DNA from 3 places in the Tenggerimyces flavus genome. Region 1 is predicted to be linked to each of the others. Evidence: predicted binding sites of a transcription regulator. Region 1 holds the regulator's gene; each other region holds the start of a gene.
What was found. The regulator LexA, encoded in region 1, represses DNA repair genes until DNA is damaged. The targets are predictions, from matches to a motif close to TCGAACANNTGTTCGA.

Region 1 (2,261 bases):
GCCATTGATGCGCAGGTCGGGGTGGGAGATGAAGCTGTACGACGGCTCGAGCCCAGGGCGCGGGGTGCGGATGGTCGCATGGACGGCGTACCGGCCCTGCCGGAGGACGATCCGGCCTGGATCGCCTCGGTAGATGAAATCGGGATCGTCGAGCTTGAAGATGTCGATGGACGGCACCGTCGCTGCCGGTGCGGGCTGGCCGGCGCGGTCAAGGAGCCGAACGGTCAGCGTGAACCGTTCCGGGAAGATCTGTGGCGCCGCGGCGGCACTGCCGGCCGGGGCGAGCAGGGCGCCGATCAGGAGCACGGGCAGAACGAGGCCTCGAAGCGTCATGCCCGTTCTTCGTCGACCAGCTCGATTCGATTCCGTGGGTGAGGCCGAGGAGGCAGGCGTTCGAACCTCGGCGACTCAGCGGCCGGTCTAGCGAGACAGCGGGACGCGCAACTCGGTGCCGGCTTCGACGGCGCCGGCGTCCTTGATCCCGTTCAGCCGCATGATCTGGTCGACGGTCGCGCGGACGTCCTCCGAGGGCGCGGCGCGCTTGGCGATCTGCCAGAGCGTCTGGCCCGGCTCGACCATCACCGTGGCGGTCCGCTCCGGCACGGACGCGTCGGCGGCGGGGGCGATCTTCAGTGCCGCGAGGCCGGCGAGGGCGATCAGCACCGCGGCGACGACCGCAACGCCGAGAGCCAGCACGAGCCGGCCGCGCCTGGTCAGCTGGACGGGGCGCTCGGAGAAGTCGAGCGTCCGCTCCTCCGGCGCGAGAGCGCAGGAACGTACCCGTTCCGGGGCTGGCAACCGCACCACCGTCGGCCGCACATTGCGCCTGCGGGCCGGCCGCGTCGTCGTGGTGACACCCATTCCTACCGCCTCCTTGCTCGAACTATTGTTCGATCGAACGCCTGTACGAAGTTGTACACCAACCCACCGACAAGCCCAAGGAGCGATCGAATATTTGTTCGAGCGTGTCGCGCGACACGCCAGTTCGAACAGATGTTTGAAAGTGTCCAAGTCAGGGCCTAACGTGACCACCAACGCCCCACTCGCCCAGCCTCGAGCCGGCCTCACCGCCGGCCACTCGCCCGAAGGAGATCGCCATGCCGAAGGGGAAGCGCGCGGGCCAGGACAGCCAGACCGCCGCGGTACGAGAGCTTCCTGACGGCCCGCCGGACGCTTCCGGCCTCACGCCGCGGCAGCGCCGCATCCTCGAGGTCATCCGGGAGTCCGTCGACAAGCGCGGCTATCCGCCGGCGATGCGGGAGATCGGCGACCTGGTCGGCCTGACCTCGTCCTCGTCGGTCGCCCACCAGCTCAAGGTCCTGCAGGAGAAGGGATTCCTGCGCCGCGACCCGAACAGGCCGCGCGCGCTCGAAGTGCTCGCTCCGCACGACCAGCCCCGCCGTTCGGTCGGCGCGGCCAGCGACGCGACGTACGACGAGACCGGCCTCGGCGAGCTGCGCCCGACCCCGACGTACGTGCCGGTGGTCGGCCGGATCGCCGCCGGTGGCCCGATCCTCGCCGAGCAGGCGATCGAGGAGGTCATGCCGCTGCCGCGGGACCTGGTCGGCGACGGCGAGCTGTTCATGCTCAAGGTGCGCGGCGACTCGATGGTGGACGTGGCGATCTGCGACGACGACTGGGTGGTCGTTCGGCAACAGCAGAACGCCGAACAGGGCGAGATCGTGGCGGCGATGCTCGACGGCGAAGCGACCGTGAAGACGTTCCGCCGGCGCGACGGCCACGTCTGGCTGCTGCCGCACAACCCCGCGTACGAGCCGATCAACGGCGACGACGCGGTGATCCTCGGCAAGGTCGTGGCGGTCCTCCGCCGCGTCTGAGCCACTCGGATTCCCCGACAGCAACCGCGCCCCGGAGTTTCCGTGGCGCGGTTGTTGTTTGTGCGCCTAAGCCTCAATACAGAGAGCGACGAGATCTTGACAATTCGTAGATAGCTGCGAACTATGTGTATTACGTCCGATCTGAGTGAGTAAGACCATTCGGATCGAATGTGTGGTTTTAGGGCTTCACTACGGGGCGCAGTGGAGCAGCCTCCTCCATGGGCTGCTCTGCTCGGAAGGAAAGGAGATCGCTTCGCGCGATCACCGGGTCCAGGGAATGGGAGGGGCCCGTGGTCTGGCAGATCTTCCAAGCGTGGAGGTGTCTTAGCACCATGGCGAAAATCCATACCCGGATCGCGGCCGTCATTCTCGGAATCGCGATGCCTGTCGCCGCGGCCATTCCGGCCTCGGCGGCAATCACGG
Region 2 (2,261 bases), 3.7 Mb from region 1:
ATGGACGACGACGGCGTCAGCCAGGAAGTCGACCCAGTCGTTGCGGCTGCACTAGCGCACTACCAATTCGAGACTCTGCATCCATACCACGACGGGAACGGGCGCATCGGACGCCTTCTAATCGTCGTGCACCTCCTTACTAGGGGAACCCTCCTTGAACCGACACTGACAGTCTCGCCGTGGTTCGAGACGCGCCGCCATGAGTACTACGATCGTCTCTTTAGCGTAAGTGCCGCCGGCGATTGGGATACCTACGTTCGCTTCTTTGCGACCGGCCTTGAGGCATCGGCAAAGTCCACGCACCGCCGAATGCTCGCGCTAGTTGAATTGCAGGCTTCAATGAAGGAGCGTGTCCGCCAATCGAACCTCAGGGCTGATACCGCACACACGCTGGTCGACTACGCAGTTGCGCACGTGTCTTTTACCGTTCGTGGGGTCGAGCGTGGGCTAGGAATCTCCTATGGTCGTGCGAACGGCCTAGTCAGTCAACTTGTGGATCTGGGTCTACTCGCTCCGCTCCCAGGTGCATCGGGTGCGGCCCGTCGCTTCTATGCTCCAGAGGTGGTGGACGTGATCGTTGGCGATGAAGACTGACGCTTCTCTCCTCGGTCGGGGCGGCTCGGCCCTTCTGGCTCGTGATCGAAGCGCCAGGCTCGACGTGTCGACCGGTGATCGACACCGTCCCTGATGAACTCGGCATGCAGGAGATAGAGCCAGGCGAGATGCATATGGATGACGAAGCCTTCGAACGATCGCATCTCGGCCGGGTCGTTGTACAAGCGGACCGCGAGGCTCGCCTCGTCCCGCGATGCGGCAACCATCGGCCAGTGCTTCTTAGGTCGAGCCATGCTGGCTCCTGTCCGAATGACGTCGGCGTCCCGCCACGAACTGTCCTGGCGACTATGGCGTGGTCCATCTCCAAGATGGCCGAGCGATACCAACACGTGATGGACTCGATCCGGTCAACTGTCGCGCACAGCGCCGATGGACTGCTGTGAGGCGATCACGAGGACCCGGATGAGGGCGTCGATCTGGGCGGCCGGACCTCACATGAGACCAAAACTGAGACCCGACGAGTTCGGACCGGTGCCCCCGTGTTCGGGGCCTGGTCCGAGTTTCGTCTTACCTGGCTGGGCGGAGGATGGGGGAGCGGCTGGGTCCTCTCCCTGGAGATGATCGCGATCCCGTACTACCGCACCCGCAACCCCGCTGCGGTGTCCGACGGCAACCCGCTGATCCACGAGACCCTCGCCGACTTCGCCGCGGAGAACTAGCACGGCTGCTCAGGTCACTCGTTCGGGCGTTCCTCGATGATCTGGGCGCCGAACTCTTTGGCGAGCAGCTCTGTCTGGGTCTGCGGCGAGTCCGCCACCGCCGCGTCGGTCTCCGGGTCGACGTCCTCGTCCAGGTTGCGGGGCGGCTCGGGCTCGGCGTCGGTCGGCTTCGAGCTCCGCATCGCCTCCCGCGCCGCGCTGCTCCGCTGGGGTGTCGGCGCGGCGGGCTCGGCCGGGGCGGGCTCAGGCTCCGGCGCGGCAGGCCGAGGCTCGTCCCAGCCGCCCGTCGTCGGCGGCGTGGCGGGCGCGTCCTGCTGCGGCTCCGGGCTCGGCGGGCGTCGAGCCCCACCGCCACCACCCCCACCGCCACTGGGTCCGGCGGTCGAGTCGACGATCGGGTCGATCCGCCAGTCCACGCCGAGGATCTCGCGGACCGCCTCCTTCAGCACCTCGTCGCTCTTGCTCCGTACGAACGAGTCCCGCGCGCCCGGGTTGACCAGCGCGACCGTAAGCACACCGTTCAGCAGATCGGTGACCTGCGCGTTGTGGCTGATCAGGCTCCAGGCGAGCCGGCGCCGCTTGGCCACCGCGTCGAGGATCTCCGGCCACAACCTCCGTACATCCGCCAGCCCGAGGTCGCCCGGCGCGGCCGCCTGCACGGGAGTCGGAGTCGGAGCGGGAGGAGCCGGAGGGGGCGGCGGCGCTTCGGCCGCCGGTTCCTCGACGACCTCCGCGGCCTTGACCGTCTCGGCTGCCTTCGGCTCAGGCTCCGCCGCGGGCTTCACAGGTTCGGGCGCCGGCTCTGCCGGAGGAGGCGTCGCCACCCGCGCCTCCACCGCAGCCTCACGGGCCGCCGCTCGCGGGTTCGCCGGCGGCGCAGCCTCCTGCTCAGCAGGCCCCGCCGAGATCGACAGCCGCCGCTCGAGTCGGTCGATCCGCGCGTGCAGTCCCACGTCCGTCGTGTCCAGCCCGGGCAACAGCACCCGC
Region 3 (2,261 bases), 1.7 Mb from region 1:
GGAGAGGACGTCGGCGACAAAGAGCGCGCTGAACTCCCGGTTCCGGAACAGGTCTCGGTACCGGACGGCGGACGTTCCACCGTTGCTGCTCACAAGACCGCATCATGCCTCATGGCGGACACGGACGGTGGCTTTGCGGTCACCCATAAGTTCTGAACGGGGTCTGATGATCTTGGTTCACGCCTGCGCTCGGGCATGGCCCGGAACCTTATCGCCCTGGTCAGAGCGATGGTTGGCCCGGTTGAAGATCGTTCACGGCAGTTGCCGGATGCGCCGAGATTTGTCGAGATTGTCGACTGGGCGAGATTTTATTGCGCAGCGTGCCGGCCCGGCCACCCGGGGGAGCGGCGGCCAGGCGGCGGCCGCCTGGCGTCGGCTTGTGCCGGTGATCTCTACCTAGGCGGCGGCGGGGATGTCGAGCAGCGTCTCCACCACGTCGAGGAAGCGCTCGGCGTCCCGCATCAAGTCGTCGGCCTCTCGCGCGCTCACCGCGTCGGCCAGGCCGGCCTCGGCGGAGGCGCGCTTGTTGGCGCCCGCGGAGAAGAACGCGGCCCACTCCGACAGCTCCGGGGCGACCTGGGCGAGCAGCACCCAGGCGTTGTACTGGCGCCGGCGGCCCGTCGGGCGGGCTCGGGCGGCGAGAACGGCCGCGGTGATGCGGAGCGCCGCTACGTGGGCGGCCACGTAACGCTCGGCAGGTGTCCGGGCGGTCGCCGCCTCGGCGAGCGACGCCTGGGCACGGTCGAGGGAGGTGAACACGGCAGGCCCCAGCGGGACCGGCCCTCTACGTACGGCTGGCATCTGCTGCCTCCTCACAAACCAGGGATCGGGCCGGGATGGCGAGTTCCCTTGCTGCCCCACACGCCACTCCCGGCCCGGCGGCCACCTGACGACGAGCGGGGGTCGAGGCCACTCGTTGCCTGGTTGCTGCACCCGTCGCGCCGGGGGCCCAACTCCCCGGCGCTCGTTCGAACGCGTGTTCGAACGAGAACAACGCTAGCGTCCGCACCCCGACCCGTCAACAGGGCTCGCCAGGGACTCGCCAGGGTGTTTCCCGATCCCCTGGCGACCCCTCTGAGACCTACTGTCGGCGTGGAGCTACTCACAGCAGAAAGCATCGCAGGGAGGACCGACATGAACCGGCCGGCAGCGTTGGCAGTGGTCGCGGTCGCGGGGGTGGCCGCGTTGGCGGTCGGCGTCGGCGGCTGGTCCAGCGGAGGTACGCGGCACCAGGAGCAGACCTTCGATCAGAAGATCACCGAGGTACGACTCGACACCGGCGGCGGCGACGTCGAGATCGCCGCGGGCGGTGTGGACAAGATCGAGGTCAAGCAGAGCTATCGGAGCTTCTCGATCTTCAAGGGCAAGCCGAAGAAGATCGAGGTGGACGGCGAGACGCTCGTGCTCCCGGACGGGAACTGCGGCTGGAACTGCAGCGTGAACTTCACCGTTCGCGTCCCCGAAGGCACCAAGATCACCGGCCAGACCCACTCGGGCACGGTCTCCCTCACCGACGTCGCGAGCGTGGACCTCGAGGTCGACTCGGGCGACGTCGACATCGCGAACGTCGCGGGCGCGGTCAACGTCCGCTCCCAGTCCGGCACGGTCGACGTGCAGCAGGCCCGGGGCGACGTGAACATCCACTCCCAGTCCGGCGACATCTCCGCCGACGACGTGAACGGCAAGAGCGAGTTCCGGGCCAACTCCGGGACGGTCAACGCCGACAACCTCCGCGGCGCCGTGGACGCCGAGACGTCCTCGGGCGACATCAGCGTCAACCTCGCGGTGCCCGCGTCGGTCCGCGCGCAGGCCAGCAGCGGCTCGGTCGACCTGCGGGTGCCGGAGGCGGCGTACAAGGTCCGCACCGACACGAGCTCGGGCGAGGCCGACGCGCAGGTCCAGAGCGACCCCAACTCCTCGTTCACCCTGGACGCGACCACCTCGAGCGGAGACATCACCATCGAGCGCGACTAGCGACAACCAGGCACGGTCTGGGCGAGAGCCTCACCCCGGTTAGGGTGGGGCTCTCGTTCCGTTCTGGAAAGGTGCCGAACGTGCCCGAACGCACCGCCGCCAGGTCCACAGGGCACCGACGATCCGCCCGGACCGAGCTGGTCTGGCGGCTGCTGCGCGAGGCGTTGGACGAACGAGCCGCCGCCGCGGGCCGGAGCAGCCTGGAGGTCGTCGACGCCGGCGGCGGAACGGGGAACTTCGCCGTACCGATCGCCGAGCTCGGGCACCGGGTCACCGTGGTCGACGCG

Region 2: a site for LexA is predicted at 937-952, ahead of JOD67_RS42330 (DUF3644 domain-containing protein). Genes of this name have one in related genera too.
Region 3: a site for LexA is predicted at 969-984, ahead of JOD67_RS26090 (SAV_6107 family HEPN domain-containing protein). Genes of this name have one in related genera too.

What each region holds. Positions count from the first base shown of each region.
Region 1 is NZ_JAFBCM010000001.1:3,933,102-3,935,362, reverse strand. It holds gene JOD67_RS18385 (protease-associated domain-containing protein) at 1-333, opposite strand, end outside; gene JOD67_RS18380 (LysM peptidoglycan-binding domain-containing protein) at 421-861, opposite strand; gene lexA (transcriptional repressor LexA) at 1,098-1,838, shown strand; gene JOD67_RS18370 (hypothetical protein) at 2,129-2,261, shown strand, end outside.
Region 2 is NZ_JAFBCM010000001.1:238,805-241,065, reverse strand. It holds gene JOD67_RS01280 (Fic family protein) at 1-594, shown strand, start outside; gene JOD67_RS42330 (DUF3644 domain-containing protein) at 549-821, opposite strand; gene JOD67_RS01275 (DNA polymerase III subunit gamma and tau) at 1,289-2,261, opposite strand, start outside.
Region 3 is NZ_JAFBCM010000001.1:5,588,515-5,590,775, reverse strand. It holds gene JOD67_RS26095 (MFS transporter) at 1-93, opposite strand, end outside; gene JOD67_RS26090 (SAV_6107 family HEPN domain-containing protein) at 397-801, opposite strand; gene JOD67_RS26085 (DUF4097 family beta strand repeat-containing protein) at 1,135-1,974, shown strand; gene JOD67_RS26080 (methyltransferase domain-containing protein) at 2,055-2,261, shown strand, end outside.